Regions from separate parts of the Rhodococcus sp. Z6_132 genome, predicted to be linked through region 1. Evidence: riboswitches for the same ligand, from Rfam matches in the RefSeq annotation. Region 1 holds a riboswitch; the other holds the start of a gene.
The links. Region 1 has a riboswitch for S-adenosylmethionine ahead of AC3YO9_RS07385 (hypothetical protein). Riboswitches for the same ligand answer to the same signal wherever they lie in the genome.

Region 1 (7,577 bases):
ACGCCATCGATCGTGGGCGCGTCGGTGCGCAGGCGCCATGACCTCCGAGGTCATGGGAGGGCGGCCCGGTGGTCCCTAGGCTGAGTCGCATGACCGTGGTCGGGGACGGCGTCGAGGTGGGTGGGCTGCTGCGCACCTGGCGCGAGCGGCGCCGGTACAGCCAGCAGGAGCTCTCCGACCGCTCGCGGGTGAGCACCCGGCACCTGAGCCGGGTGGAGACCGGCCGGGCCCGGCCGACGTCGGAGATGGTGCTGCACCTGGCCGAGCACCTTGAGGTGCCGCTGCGCGAGCGCAACCGGCTGCTGCTCGCCGCGGGGTACGCGCCGTGCTTCCACGACCACCCGCTGGACGACGCGAGTGTCGCGGTGGTGATGGAGGGTCTGCGGCACCTGCTGGACGCGCACCTGCCGTACCCGGCGCTGCTGCTGGACACCGGCTGGGACGTGGTGGACGCCAACGCTGCCGTGGACCAGCTGCTGGTGGGCTGCGACCCGGCGCTGCTCGAGCCGCCGCTGAACGTGGTGCGGCTGTGCCTGCACCCCCGGGGTCTGGCGCCGCGCATCCGCAACCTCGACCAGTGGGCGGCGCACCTGCACCAGCAGGTCAGCCACCGAGCTCAGCACACCCACGATCCCCGCCACCTCGCGCTGGTCGCGGAGATTGGGTCCTACGTGGACGGTGTGCCCAAGGTGCCGGTGAGCACCGGGCCGGTGCTCACTCTCGAGCTGCAGACCGACGCCGGGGTGCTGCGGTTCTTCAGCACCTCGGCGCAGCTGGACACCGCCACCGACGCCACCCTGGAGGGGCTGCACCTGGAGACGTTCCTGCCCGCCGACGTCGCCACCCGGCAGGCGTTCGGCTGACGCACGGAAACCCCTAGCCTGACCTGCGGCATCGCGAGTATCTTCCGGGCGATGAGCGAGAACTGGCGCGGTGAGACCGTCGACAAGGTGCGTTCCCTGATCCTGTCGGCCGAGCCCGGCATGGCCGAGGAGGCCAAGTGGCGCAAACCGTCGAACCCCGACGGCGTGCCCACGTTCTCCTGCGACGGCCTGGTCTGCACGGTGGAGACCTACAAGGACAAGGTGAAGCTGACCTTCGCCCAGGGCGCCTCGCTGGACGACCCGGCGGGGCTGTTCAACGCCAGCCTGGACGCGGGCACCCGCCGGGCCATCGACCTGCGGGAGAGCGACCCGCTGGACGAGGGTGCCTTTGTCACGCTCGTGCGCGAGGCGGTGGGCCACAACCGGTCGTGAGGTTCAGCCGCGCAGCCGGGTGTTGAGGCGCGCGGCCTGCCGGGTGAGGTGGTTGCGCTCGGCAACGTTGGCTGGCCTCGGGCCTAGGGCCCAGGCTCGTTACAGCGCTAGCCCTTCCGGTCGACCTTCTCGATGGCGGCCACGGCCGCGGCGGCGACTTCCTTGGCGATGACGCCGTCGGGGTCTCGGTTGCCCAGGAGGCCGGCCAGTGCGGTCTCAACGGCCTGCAGGCGCCTGGAGTGCCTGCTCCAGATCAGGGCCGCGAGCTCCTCAGCCTCGACGGGTTCGAAGTTCTCGCAGACGCGATCACCGTCCAGGTAGATGGACACGCGGTCGTCGTCGTCCTCGGGGTGACGCTCAGTCAGGATCTTCATGATTGCGGGATCAGCTCCTCATGCTGGCGAACGTGACTGGGGTTGTCGTCCCGTGATGTGGAAACAGGCTACGGCCTCGAGGTCAGCCCGCGGCCAAGCGAAGTCGTCGCGTCCAGTCGACCGCCATCCATCGGCCATGAAGTCCTGTCGCCGAACGGGCGATCAGTAATCGGGTGCCGTCCTTCGCCGCCATACCGAACATGGGGCCCTCCGGAGTGGCGAGCGCCCGGCTGCCGGCGCAGCTACCCGTGTCCTAGCATTGGCCCCCGATTAGCGACTTGTATTCAGGCTCAGGCGTGCAGAACCGTCGCCTTCGTCGCCACGGCTAGTCCGAGATCGGAGGCGAACTTGCCGTGGTCTCTGACGGGCGCCCGAAGAATCGCATCGCTGCGGTTGCCCCGAAGCATCCGTTCAAGCAGCAGAAGCTCAAAGGCGGCCCCTTCGAGCCACGCGACCTCCTTGGTGTAGCCCACCGCAGCACGGGCGCCGGTGCGCTTGACGAAATCAGTCAGTTGCTTCGGCTCGCCGGCGAGGGTGAGACACGAGCCGAAGTAGATGATCCGACCTTCGGCGCGGCCGGCGATCTGCTCTGCAACTTCTTCGATCTCAACCGAAGCTTCACCCCCCCAAGCCGATCCCACCTGAACTGCCGTGAGACGCGAGGTAAGCACGTCGTAGCTCGCATAACGACGTTGGCACCACTTGTCGAGTTAGTAGACAAACTCCTCACGGGTAGCAACGTCGCGGTGGATAGACCGGGCGTGACCAAGCCGCTCCAACAGATCCAGAAGTGGCAGGACGGAATCTCTGCGCCGTAGGTCGCCGTCCCACTCGCCTTCGAGACAAAAGATTCCGGGAAGTACGGCCATGCGACTCTGCTCCATGTTCTGTTGGTGGGGGACTTGACGCTAACGCACCCTTCCGGTCGATCGGTACCGAATTGGTCGAGTTCCGACCAAGTCGGCTTGGTTGACGATCCGCATGAGGCAGTAGCCATCCAACTAGCCGGCCGAGCCTTGCTACGGCCCACGCAAGTGGTCGCACACCTACAGCGAGGCCACCATGGAGGGACGCCCCGCCAGCAGAGAGGTCCACCCATGGAGACCGTGATCCTGAACGACGGTGTCGAGATGCCGATCCTCGGCTTCGGCGTCTACCAGGTCCCGCCCGAGGACACCGAGGAGGTCGTGGCCACCGCGCTGGACGTCGGCTACCGCCACATCGACACGGCCGCGGCCTACGGCAATGAGGAGGCCGTCGGGCGCGCCATCGCCACGAGTGGCGTGCCCCGCGACCAGCTGTTCGTCACCACCAAGATGTGGGTGCAGGACAAGGGGCAGGACTACGCCAAGCAGCTGTTTGAGGAGTCCCGCACCAAGCTCGGCCTGGACTACCTCGACCTCTACCTCGTCCACCAGCCCTACGGCGACTACTACAGCTCCTGGCGGGCGATGGAGCGCCTGCACGCCGACGGTGTCATCCGGGCCATCGGCGTCTCCAACTTCTACCCCGACCGCCTGGTCGACCTGATCAACCACAACGAGATCCCGCCGGCGGTCAACCAGATCGAGACGCACCCGTTCTTCCAGCGCAACCCCGACCAGGAGCTGATGGAGTCCAACGGGGTGCAGATGGAGTCGTGGGGTCCCTTCGCCGAGGGCCGCAACCACCTCTTCACCGACCCCACCCTCACGGAGATCGCCTCCGCAACTGGCAAGTCGGTGGCGCAGGTGGTGCTGCGGTGGCTCATCCAGCGCGAGGTGGTGGTCATCCCCAAGTCGGTGCGGCGCGAGCGGATGGTGGAGAACTTCGACGTGTTCGGCTTTGAGCTGACCCCGGAGCAGATGGACCAGGTAGCCACCCTGGACAAGGGCACCTCGGCGTTCTTTGACCACCGCGACCCCGAGTGGGTCAGTCGCATCGGCGGCGGCCGCAGCTGACCCGAGCGGCGCTGACGTGACCGGCCTCGACGTCACCGTGGTGCTGGGCGCCGCGTTGCTCGCCGGGGCGGTGCTGGCCCCGCGCCTGCGCCTGGCCACGCCGCTGTTCCTGGTCGTCCTGGGGCTGCTGCTCGGCTTCGTCCCGCGGCTGCGGCAGATCGAGCTGCCTCCGGAGACGGTGCTGCTGTTGTTCCTGCCCGCGATCCTGTTCTGGGAGAGCCTGACGACGTCGCTGCGCTCGATCAGGCGGGACCTGCGCGGCATCGTCCTCCTCAGCACCGTGCTGGTGGTGGCCACGGCGTTCGCGGTGGCCGGTATCGCCCACGCGCTGGGCATGCCGTGGCCCGCCGCGCTCATCCTCGGCGCCGCGGTCGCCCCGCCTGACGCCACCGCCGTGGCCGGGCTGGGACGCACCCTGCCGCACCGCAACTTCATGCTGCTCAAGGCCGAGAGCCTCACCAACGACGGCACCGCCCTGGTGGTCTTCGCCCTCGCCGTGGGGGTGGCGGTGGGTGGGCGCTACTCACCGCTGGACATCACTGCCCGGGTGCTGCTCTCCTACCTCGGCGGCATCACCGTGGGCGCCGCGGTCGCCGGCCTGGCCTACCTGCTAATGCGGCCGCTGCGCGAGGCACGGGCCATCAATCTCACGCTGCTGCTCGTCCCGTTCGTCGCCTACCTGCTGGCCGAGCTGATCGAGGCCTCCGGGGTGCTGGCCGTGGTCGTCGCAGGGCTCATCCTGGCGTTCAACTCGGGTCGCATCACCACGGCGGCCTCACGTCGGCAGACCGAGGCGGCGTGGCCGCTGGGGTCCTACGTGCTAAACGGCGCGCTCTTCGTGCTCATCGGCCTGGAGGTGCAGGCCGTGGCCCACCAGCTGGAGGCGGGCGACGTGGCGCGGCTGCTGGTCACCATGGTCGCCGTCTGGCTGGGGCTGATCCTCGTCCGCTTCCTCTTCCAGACCTCCACTGTCCTGCTGATCCGGCTGCTCGACCGCCGGCCCTCCCAGCGCGCGCGGCGGATGACCCACCGTGCCCGGGTGGTGAGCGCGGTCGCCGGGTTCCGCGGAGCGGTCTCGCTCGCCCTGGCGCTGTCGGTGCCCGCGACCTTGGACAACGGGCAACCGCTGCCGGCCCGCGACGAGATCACCCTGGTCGCGGCCGGGGTCGTGCTCCTCACGCTGCTGGTGCAGGGTCCCGCGCTGCCCGCGGTGGTGCGGTGGGCCCACCTGCCGGAGGATGCCACCCATGCTGCCGAGCTGCGGCTGGCCGAGCACGCGATCACCACCACCGCCGTGGCCGCCCTGCCCGCCCTGGCCGACGAGCACGGCACCAGCGAGGAGGTGCGGGTGCGACTGATCCGCGACTACGAGGAGCACCTGCGCCTGGTCGACGCCACGACTCCGGTGCCCGCGGAGCAGGCGGACCGCGACAGCGAGGTGTTCGAGGCGTCCGCCCAGGAGTCGCCCAACAGTGCCGACGCCGTGGCCGCGCTCGCCGTCGCCCGCGACGCGCCACGCACCCACAACGAGGAGTACACGCGGCTGCGGCTCGCGCTGATGGAGCGCAAGCGGGAGGTGCTGAACCAGCTGCGCCGCGACGGGGTCATCGACGACACCGTGGCGCGCCGGGTGCAGGCGCGGCTCGACATCGAGGAGCTGCGCCTGGCCGGTGTCGACCCGCTGGACTAGCGGTTGGCTCAGGCCCACCAGGGTGTGACCGCGACGCCGTCGAGCGTGACGAGCTGCAGCTCGGTCGCGCCGGGATCGACCAGCGCCGACACCGGCTCGGTGGCGCCGGGTGGCTCCAGCAGGCACGGGGTGGGGCCGTCGCTGCTGCAGGGGAACCACAGCCCCGCGCACTGCAGCACCGTGCCTGCGCGCACGATCTTCACGGCCGGCCCGTGCGTTCCCACGGCGGCGCGCAGCCGCCCAGGGTGGTGGTGCCACCACCGCAGCAGCGAGCCGTCGCGGCACTCGATGAGCACGTGGTCGCCGTCGAAGCCCACCACCGTCGCCCAGCGGCCACGCGAGCGGTACTGCCGCGCCATGATCCAGTGCGGCTGGTGTCCGCTGCGGTACGTCCGGCACGGTCCCACACCTGGCAGCTCGACGTTGCGCATCACCGTCATCTCCGATCCCATCCTTGGCCGCACCGGGTGCGCGGCCCTGTTCTTCCTGCGGAAGCACCCCGGGGGAGAGGGTTGCTGGACAGCCAGCCGCAGGGCTTGGCGCTGTCACTCGGGAACGGGCTGGACTGTACTGCCGAACGCCGACACAACGGGTTCGCCCTCGACGCTCGCCGCAGTGGCGACTCGTCACGATGCACGCCAGGCTGGAGAGGTCGCTGTCGGCGACACGAGTGGCGGTGCCCAACTGGTCATTCGGGCGCCACGGTCTGGGCACTACGCTGCCCGGGTGCCAGTCTCCGAGATGAGTCCCGTCAAGACCGATGCGCTGGTGCTGGCGTCCGGCAAACGACGGACATCGCTCAGCGAGGGCTTGGGCGGACACGACAACTCGCTCGGCATCATCCGGCTGGTTCTCGCCTCGTTGGTCATCTTCTCCCACGCCTTCCCCCTCGGCGGGGGTGAGGACCCGATGCTGCGGTGGAGCCGCGGTCAGGACAACCTCGGCGCCATGGCCGTGCTCGGGTTCTTCGCCATCAGTGGCTACCTGATCACCAAGAGCGGTGCCGGAAGCGACATCGTGCGGTACCTCTGGCACCGGGCGCTGCGCATCTTGCCGGCCTTCTGGGGTGTGCTCCTGGTCAGCGCACTGGTCGTGGGCCCGCTGATCTGGATTCGAGATGGCCACGACCTGGCCAGCTACTTCCAGAGAGCTGACGGTGGCCCTGCCACCTACCTGAAGGCGAACTGGGACCTCACCATCAACACGTGGGGCATCTACGACATCTTTGCGGGGACGACGCCCTACGGGGACACGGTCCACATGTCGGTCTTCAACGGGTCGGTGTGGACGCTGACCTACGAGTGGACGTGTTACCTCATCATTGGCGTGTTCGTGCTGTTCGGGGCCCTGGGCCGGGCGAAGTTCCTGGTGCCGCTGCTCACCGCGGTCTTCCTCGCCATGCAGGTGATCCGCACGGAGCTTCCCGCCCACGCGCACGTGCTCGGCTCGTACTTCGGCGACCGCTACCACGTCACGCTGCCGCTGATCTTCTTGTACGGCGCCTGTCTCGCGCTGTACTCCAAGCGCATCCCGCTCGACGACCGTCTGGCCGCGGTCTGTGGAACCACGGTGGTGCTCACCGTGCTTCTGGGCTGGTTCGGTCTGCTCGGCTACCCCGCCCTGGCCTACTTCCTGATGTGGCTCGCGGCACGCCTTCCCGCTGCGCTCCGCAAGGTGGGTGCAACGAACGACTACTCCTACGGCATCTATCTCTACGGGTTCGTCGTCGCGCAGGTGTTGGCCTACCTCGGCGTGCACCGGTGGGGCTACCTGCCCTTCTCGCTGCTGACCCTCGCGGTCGCCGCCGGGTGCGCTGCCGCGAGCTGGCACCTCGTGGAGAAGCGTGTTCTCGCAGTGAAGGATCGTGGGCCGGGCCGCGGTCACCGCTACTGGCGAGACGCCAGCACCGGCGTGGCGACCCGAGTACTCACCGGCCGGGTGAGCACCTTCGTCGTGGGCTGTGTGCTGCTCGCTGGTGGGTACGCCATGGTCTGGCGCTGACCTTCCCACCGGCCTGAGCGGGGAATACCTGTCCTTCGCGCCGAGTTGTCCGCACCATGACGACCATCGGTTTCATCGGCAGCGGCAACATCGGCAGCAACCTCGCGCGACTGGCTCTCACCCGCGGCTACGACGTGGTGCTCAGCAACAGCCGCGGCCCGGAGACGCTGCAGGACCTGGTCGGCACCTTCGGCCCCGGGGCCTGCGCGGCCACCCCGGAGGAGGCCGCCGCGGCCGGCGACCTCGTGGTGGTCACCGTCCCGCTCAAGAGCTACCAGCAGGTGCCGGTGGAGCCGCTGCGCGGCAAGGTCGTCAT
Region 2 (7,577 bases), on a different contig from region 1:
GGCGGGCGCCCCGGTGGCACCGGGCGCGGGCACGACAGCTGGGGGCACAGCAGGAGCGGGGGCGGCAGGAGCGGGGGCGGCGGAGGCCGGCTCAGCGTCCGCTGCGGACGGGGCCGCCGCGACGGGTGCCGGACTGCGGACGGCCGCTGGCCTGGATGCGGCGACAGCGCGGGGCCGCCGCTTCGGCGGGGCCTCGGGCGGCGGTGCGGCGGCGGCGAGCGCGGCCGAGCGGGAGGCGTAGAGCTCGCCCAGCTCGTAGGGCAGGTCGTCGCTGATCCCCTTGGGCCGCGCCAGCACGGTGGACTCCCCCTGCACGGAGACCACCCGCGCGCTGCTGGCGGCGGGCACACCCAGGCTGGGCACGCCGTCGCGCAGGTAGACGGTGGGACGCTTGCCCTCGGCCAGGGCGGCGCGCAGGGCGGCGGCGTCCTCCTGGGTCAACGTGGTGGCGGTCTTGCGGCGGGGAGGCACGGTAGTCATGATTCACCACCGCACCGACGGAATCACCTGACCCGGCCCGCGGCGGCCCGGCGGCTGGAGCGCACCGCCAGCGGCAGGGTGCACGTGAGCACCGCCGCGCAGAGCCCCATGGTCAGCGGAAAGCCCAGCGTGGTCGCGCTGAGGGCGCCCACGGCGACGGCGCCCACCCCGGTGCCCAGGTCGAAGCCGACGTTCCACACCGCGCTCGCGGTGGCGGCTCGCCCCGGCCCCGCCAGGGCGAACGCGTCCACCAGGGTGAGGTTCTGCACCGCACCCTGGCCGGCACCGAACACCGTGGCCCCCACCAGCACGGCCACCGCGGCCGCCGTCCCCGAGGCCCGGCCGAGGCCCACCGCCAGCAGCGCCCCGCCCACCCCGCTGACCACCACGGCGGTGGGCAGCAGCCACGCCCCGCGCACCCGGTCGCGCAGCGCCCCCACCCGCCAGCGGGTGAGCGCCCCGGCCAGACCGAGCAGCAGCACCGCGGTGGCGGCCAGCTGTCCGTCCGGGCGCTCGATGGGCAGCACCGTGAGCACCCCGCCGACGGAGATGGTCACCGCCAGCAGCACCACGGAGGGGCTGAGCACCGCGGCTACCGCCGACCACCGCGCGGCGGCCGCAGGGGCAGCGGCGGCCGCAGTGGCAGCAGGGGCAGCGACCTCGGCCTTCCGGGCGGGGCCGGCCACCGCGTGCAGGCCCCACGCCAGCGGCACCGCCAGCACCGGGGCGCCGGCCAGCACCGCCGCCCACGGGAACAACCCCGCCTGGGTCAGCGCCACCCCGGCGGGAATGGCCAGCAGGTTGGGCACCGAGATGGCGATGCCGTAGAGCCCCACCGCCTCCCCGTGACGGCCGGGCGGGGCCAGCGCAAAGGTCAGCAGGGTGCCCACCACGGTGAGGATGGCGAAGCCGATGCCCCGCACCACGGACAGGGCCAGCAGCCAGCGCAGGTCGTGGCTGAGCGCGTAGAACGGGGCCGGGGCGCCCAGGGCCAGCAGCCCCACCGCCATCACCCGACCCGCGCCGAAGCGCGCGGTCCACCACGGCACCGCCAGCTGCCCAATCACCGTGCTGACCAGCAGCACCGCGGTGACCAGCCCGGCGCTGCCCACGCCGGCGCCACCCTGCACCGCCCAGGCGGGCAGCGCCGAGAGGGTGAAGCAGAAACCAGTGAAGCCGAGCAGGCTGATCAGCACCAGGGTGGCCACCGGGCGGGAGCGCCACAGCGGCTGGCGCACGGTCTCACCCAGCACGGCCACCGCCGGGCAGCCAGTCCTGGGCCACCTGCATGGCCAGCTGACGCAGCAGCGGGCCCGCCTGGGCCATGCAGCGCTGCGGGTCCGGCTCGAGGTCGGTGAGCGCGTACGCCCGACCGATGCCCGCCGCTGCCAGCGCGGCGGGCTCCACCAGGCAGCGCCCGCTCACCGACACCACGGGCACCCCGGCGGCCGCCGCGGTCCGCGCCACGCCCACCGGGGTCTTGCCCCGCAGCGTCTGCTCGTCGAGCGAGCCCTCCCCCGTCACCACCAGCGCGGCGCCGGCCAGGTGCTCGGCGAAGCCCACCAGCTCCAGCACCTGCTCCACCCCGGGGCGGCGGTGGGCGCCCAGCACCGCCAGCGCGGCGAGTCCCACCCCACCGGCGGCGCCCGCTCCCGGCCGGTGCGCCCACTGCTCGCCGGTCGCGGCCTCGACCACCGCCGACCACTGCTGCAGGGCACGCTCCAGCAGCGCCACCTGGTCGGCGTCGGCCCCCTTCTGCGGCCCGAACACCGGGGCGGCACCGTGGGCGCCGAGCAGCGGGTTGTCCACGTCGGAGGCGAGCACCACCTCGGTCTCGGCCAGCGCGGGGTGCAGCCCGGCCAGGTCCAGCTGCGCCACGTCGACCAGCCCCGCCCCGCCGGGGCCGACGTCGGCCCCGGCGGCGTCGAGCACCCGGGCTCCCAGCGCCTGCAGCAGGCCCGCACCGCCGTCGGTGCACGCGCTGCCGCCCACGCCCAGCACCACCCGGCGGAGGCCGGCGTCCAGCACCGCCCGCAGCACCTCGCCGGTGCCGTGGCTGCTGGCGCGCAGCGGGGCCGGCACGCCGCCGGGCAACCGGTCCAGCCCGGACACGTCGGCCAGCTCCACCACCGCCACCCCGTCCCGCACGGCGTAGCCGGTGCGGCAGGGGACGCCGGTGGGTCCGGCGGCGTCCACCGGCACGGGCCGGAAGCCGGCGGCGACCGCGGCGGCCAGGGTGCCCTCGCCCCCGTCGGCCACCGGCAGCTGCACCACCGTCGCCTCGGGCCGCGCCCGGGTCAGCCCGGCAGCCACGTGGGCGGTCACCTGCGGCGCGGACAGCGAGCCGCGGAACTTGTCCGCCGCCACCAGCACCTTCATCACGCTCTCCTGTGCTCTGTGATCCCTGCTCTGGGATCCCTGCTCTGGGATCGTCTCGGGGCCCACTGTCTCACCCGCCCTCGGCTGTCTAGATTGAGCGCATGCTCCGCCCCTCCGTGCCCTGTCGGGCGCCCCGCCGATGAGGTGGCTGTTCCTGGTCCTGGCGATCGCGCTGGAGGTCACCGCCACCCTCTCGCTGCGAGCGTCGGAGGGCTTCAGCAGGCTCGGTTTCAGCCTGCTGGTGGTGGCCGGCTACACCGGCTCGTTCCTCGCGCTCAACCTGGTGCTCACCCGTGGCGTGCCGGTGGGCGTGGCCTACGGCATCTGGGCCGCCACCGGCGTGGCCGCGGTCGCCGTGCTGGGCAAGCTCCTCTTCGACGATCCCCTGACCCCGCTGATGGGGATGGGCATCGTGCTCATCATCGGTGGGGTGCTGCTGGTCGAGGTCGGCGGCACCCGGGCGGCGGAGTAGCGGGAGCCGCACGGGTGCACAACTACTGCGTGGTGGGCGGCGGCATCGTCGGCCTGGCCACCGCGCTGAGCCTGCTCCAGCAGCGACCCGGCGCGTCCCTGGTGCTGCTGGAGAAGGAGCCCGCGCTGGGCCGGCACCAGACCGGGCACAACAGCGGCGTCATCCACTCCGGGCTGTACTACCAGCCGGGCAGCCTCAAGGCGCGGCTGTGCCGGGCCGGCGCCCAGGCCACCAAGGACTTCTGCGCCCGCCACGACATCCCGGTGCGCCAGCTGGGCAAGCTGGTGGTGGCCACCACCGGTCGCGAGGTGGCCCGGATGGACGCCCTCGCCGAGCGCGCCGGGCACAACGGCATCACCGTGGCGCGCCTGGACGCCGCGGAGCTGGGCGAGCGTGAGCCGGCGGTGGCCGGGCTGGCGGCGCTGCACGTGCCGGTCACCGCCAGCGTGGACTTCACCCTGGTGTGCGCCGCGCTGCGCCGGGAGGTGGAGCGCCTCGGCGGCCAGGTGGTGCTGGGGGCGGCGGTGCGCGCCATCGCGGAGTCGGCGACCGAGGTGGTGGTGACCGCCGGCGAGCAGGTGGTGAGCTGCCGCCGGCTGGTGGTGTGCGGCGGGCTGCAGGCCGACCGGCTGGTGGCACTGGCCGGGGCCAGGCCCGAGGCCCGCATCGTGCCGTTTCGCGGCGAGTACTTCCAGCTGCCGCCGCACCGGCGGGACGTGGTGTCGCACCTGATCTACCCGGTCCCCGACCCCGACCTGCCGTTCCTGGGCGTGCACCTCACCCCGATGGTGGACGGCCGGGTGACCGTGGGCCCCAACGCGGTGTTGGGGCTGGCCAGGGAGGGGTACCGCCGGGGCAGCGTGGACCTGGCCGACGTCCGCGACGTCCTCGGCTACGCCGGGTTCTGGAACCTGGCGCGGCGCAACGTGCGCACCGGGGCCCGGGAGCTGCTGGGCTCGGCCTCCCGGCGGGCCTTCCTGGCCGCGGCCCGCACGTACTGCCCGCAGCTGGAGCTGGCCGACCTGCAGCCGCACGCGGCGGGCATCCGCGCCCAGGCCGTGCGCCCCGACGGCACCCTGGTGCACGACTTCCTGCTGCAGCGCACCGCCCGCACCCTGCACGTGCTCAACGCCCCCTCGCCGGCCGCCACTGCCGCACTGCCGATCGGGCGGCACGTGGCCCAGCAGTGCCTGGCCGCGGAGCCGGCCTGAGCACCGCGGGGCCCGGCGAACCGTCATCGTGGCGGCGGTCGTGGTAGTCAGGTCGGCATGACCAGCGACACCGACACCTGGCGCCAGGGCTACCCCTACGCCGACAAGCTGCGGCGCAGCGAGTACGAGCAGCAGAAGCGGCTGCTGCAGATCGAGCTGCTCAAGCTGCAGGTCTGGGCCAAGCACGTGGGGCTGCCGCTGGTGATCCTGTTCGAGGGCCGCGACGCCGCGGGCAAGGGCGGCACCATCAAGCGGTTCACCGAGCACCTCAACCCCCGCGGCGCGCACGTGGTGGCGCTGGAGAAGCCCACCGAGCGCGAGCGCACCCAGTGGTACTTCCAGCGCTACGTCGCCCACCTGCCCGCCGCCGGGGAGATCGTCATGTTCGACCGGTCCTGGTACAACCGGGCCGGCGTCGAGCGGGTGCTGGGCTTCTGCACCGACGACGAGTACTGGGAGTTCCTGCGCCAGGCCCCCGAGCTGGAGCGGATGCTGGTGCGCTCGGGCATCCACCTGGTCAAGTTCTGGTTCTCGGTGTCGCGCCTGGAGCAGCGCAGCCGCTTCGCCAAGCGGGCCAACGACCCGGTGCGCCAGTGGAAGCTCTCCCCCACCGACCTCGAGTCCATCGACAAGTGGGACGCCTACACCGACGCCAAGGAGACGATGTTCTTCTACACCGACAGCGAGTGGGCGCCGTGGACGGTGGTGAAGAGCAACGACAAGAAGCGGGCCCGGCTGGCCGCCATGCGGCACGTGCTCAGCCTGTTCGACTACGACGAGAAGGACGCCGAGCTGGTGGGCCGGCCCGACCCGCTGATCCTGGGTCCCGCCGCCGACGTCTACGAGCAGGGCGAGGTGGTCAACCGGGCCTTCCCCGCCCTGTGACCCGGGTTCCCCACGGCGGCCAGCGCCCGGCCGTGCCAGGGTGGGCACCATGACGACGGAGCGCTTCGAGGTCCAGCGGCAGGTGGCCGCGTCCCCCGCGGACGTGTTTGCGCTGCTGTGTGACCCACAGGGACACGTGCGCATCGACAGCTCCGGGATGCTGCAGTCCGCCGAGGGCGACGCGGTGCGCGCGGTGGGCGACGAGTTCCTGGTGCACATGGACCGGGAGTCGCTCAACGACTTCCCCATGGGCAAGTACGACGTCACGGTGATCATCACCGCCCTGGTGCCCGACGAGCTGATCGAGTGGACGATCTCCGGCACCATCCAGCCGCCCATCCGGCACCTCTACGGCTACCGGCTCCAGGCCCGCGAGGGCGGCACCCTGGTCACCTCGTACTACGACTGGAGCGAGATCGACGACCGCTTCCGCGACAAGGGCGTCTTCCCGGTGATCCCGGAGGCCGGGCTGCGCGCGACGCTGGGCATCCTGGCCCGCACCGTGGAGCAGCCCGCCGTCGCTGCCGGCTAGGCGCGCTGCGCCACCCTGGGGTTCGGCTCACGCTGAGCCGATTCGTTGTCTGCCGCCGCCCAGCCTCGCTAGCCTTGCGCCACACCATCCAGAGCGACCGAGAGACCTGGCTCGTCGACGTCGCAGCAACCCCCCGCAGCACGCGGGAGTGGGTGCTACTGCCAGGACCGATGGAGGCAACTGTGCCGGCCCTGCCCACCCCGAGCATGATCCGACCCGCCTTCTCGCGCCGGCGGCACGTCGACCTGTGCCGCACCGCCGGCGCCAGCTGTCGGCCCGGCACCGCCTGACCCGGCTGATCGCCCTGCGCCGCTGAGCGCGCCCCTGCTCGCACCCCTTCCTGCGCCCCGCCCCGTGGCGGCCGGCGCTGCCCTCTTGCGCCCGAAAGGCCTCCGATGTCGTTCCCCCTGTCCCGAAGACGAGCACTCTCCGTGCTGGCCACCACCGTCCTGTCCGTCGTCCTCGTCGGCTGCAGCGCCGACGAGCCACCCGCCCCGGTGCTCGCCGCCGACGGCTCGATCGACCTGTCCGGGGTGACCCTGCACGTGGGCGACCAGGTGCAGTCGGTGCAGTCGGTGCTCAAGGTCTCCGGCCAGCTCGACGAGCTGCCGTACAAGGTGGAGTGGGCCAGCTTCACCGCCGGACCGCCGCTGCTGGAGGCACTCAACGCCAAGGCGATCGACCTCGGCAGCGTGGGCGACAGCCCGCCGGTGCTGGCGCAGGCGGCCGGCATCGAGGCACGGATCGTCTCGGTGGAGGAGCGCGACAAGGCCAACGACTTCCTGCTCACCCGGGACGGCACCGGCATCCGCACGGCCGCCGACCTCAAGGGCAAGAGCGTGGCGGTGGCCAAGGGTTCCAGCTCGCACGGCCTGCTCATCGGGCTGCTGCAGCAGGCGGGGCTGTCCCAGGACGACGTCACCGTCCGCTACCTCGCCCCGCCGGACGCCCAGAGCGCGTTCGCGGCCGGGCAGGTGGACGCCTGGGCGGTCTGGAACCCCTACTACGCGGTGGCGATCGCCAGCGCCGGGGCGAAGGTGGTGGCCGACGGCACCACGCTGTCCACCGGCTACACCTACACCGTCGCCTCCACCGCGGCACTGGCCGACCCCACCACGGAGGCGGCCATCAAGGACTTCCTGGTGCGGCTGGTCAAGGCGCGCGCCTGGGCCGCGGCGCACCCCGACCAGTGGGTGCCGGTCTACTCCCAGCTGACCAACCTCCCGGCCGCGGTGGCCACCGTCACCTTCGACACCTCCCGGGGCAGGGCGATCCCCATCGACGACCGGGTGATCGCCCGCCAGCAGGAGCTGGCCGACCGCTTCGCCGCCGTCAAGCTCATCCCGTCCGCACCGAAGGTCCGCGACTTCTTCGACGACCGGTTCAACGCCGACGTCACGGCGGCCCAGCCGTGACCGCCACGACGGTGCGCCCGCCGGCGGCTCCCGCGGTGACCTCCGAGGCCCCCGCGGCGGCGGGACCCGCCCACCCGCGGCGACGGCTGCGCGCCGGCTGGTTGTTGCGCCTGGTCAGCCCGCTGCTGCTGCTCGCGCTGTGGCAGGGCCTCAGCAGCGCCGGCGCGATCTCCGAGCGCAAGCTGTCCTCCCCGCTGTCGGTG

Region 2: another riboswitch for S-adenosylmethionine. It lies ahead of AC3YO9_RS00490 (putative leader peptide); the one in region 1 lies ahead of AC3YO9_RS07385 (hypothetical protein).

The regions. Positions count from the first base shown of each region.
Region 1 is NZ_JBYUNP010000002.1:157,629-165,205, forward strand. Features, by position in the region: gene AC3YO9_RS07355 (helix-turn-helix domain-containing protein) at 90-863, shown strand; gene AC3YO9_RS07360 (DUF1801 domain-containing protein) at 915-1,256, shown strand; gene AC3YO9_RS07365 (hypothetical protein) at 1,364-1,630, opposite strand; gene AC3YO9_RS07370 (DUF6642 family protein) at 1,921-2,301, opposite strand; gene AC3YO9_RS07375 (aldo/keto reductase) at 2,728-3,570, shown strand; gene AC3YO9_RS07380 (Na+/H+ antiporter) at 3,587-5,260, shown strand; gene AC3YO9_RS07385 (hypothetical protein) at 5,269-5,700, opposite strand; SAM riboswitch class IV at 5,706-5,817, opposite strand; gene AC3YO9_RS07390 (acyltransferase family protein) at 5,987-7,261, shown strand; gene AC3YO9_RS07395 (NADPH-dependent F420 reductase) at 7,318-7,577, shown strand, end outside.
Region 2 is NZ_JBYUNP010000001.1:94,889-102,465, forward strand. Features, by position in the region: gene AC3YO9_RS00455 (DUF6319 family protein) at 1-480, opposite strand, end outside; gene AC3YO9_RS00460 (MFS transporter) at 504-1,739, opposite strand; gene AC3YO9_RS00465 (glycerate kinase) at 1,723-2,862, opposite strand; gene AC3YO9_RS00470 (DMT family transporter) at 2,999-3,331, shown strand; gene lhgO (L-2-hydroxyglutarate oxidase) at 3,346-4,542, shown strand; gene ppk2 (polyphosphate kinase 2) at 4,600-5,427, shown strand; gene AC3YO9_RS00485 (SRPBCC family protein) at 5,477-5,959, shown strand; SAM riboswitch class I at 6,041-6,136, shown strand; gene AC3YO9_RS00490 (putative leader peptide) at 6,166-6,249, shown strand; gene AC3YO9_RS00495 (ABC transporter substrate-binding protein) at 6,391-7,374, shown strand; gene AC3YO9_RS00500 (ABC transporter permease subunit) at 7,371-7,577, shown strand, end outside.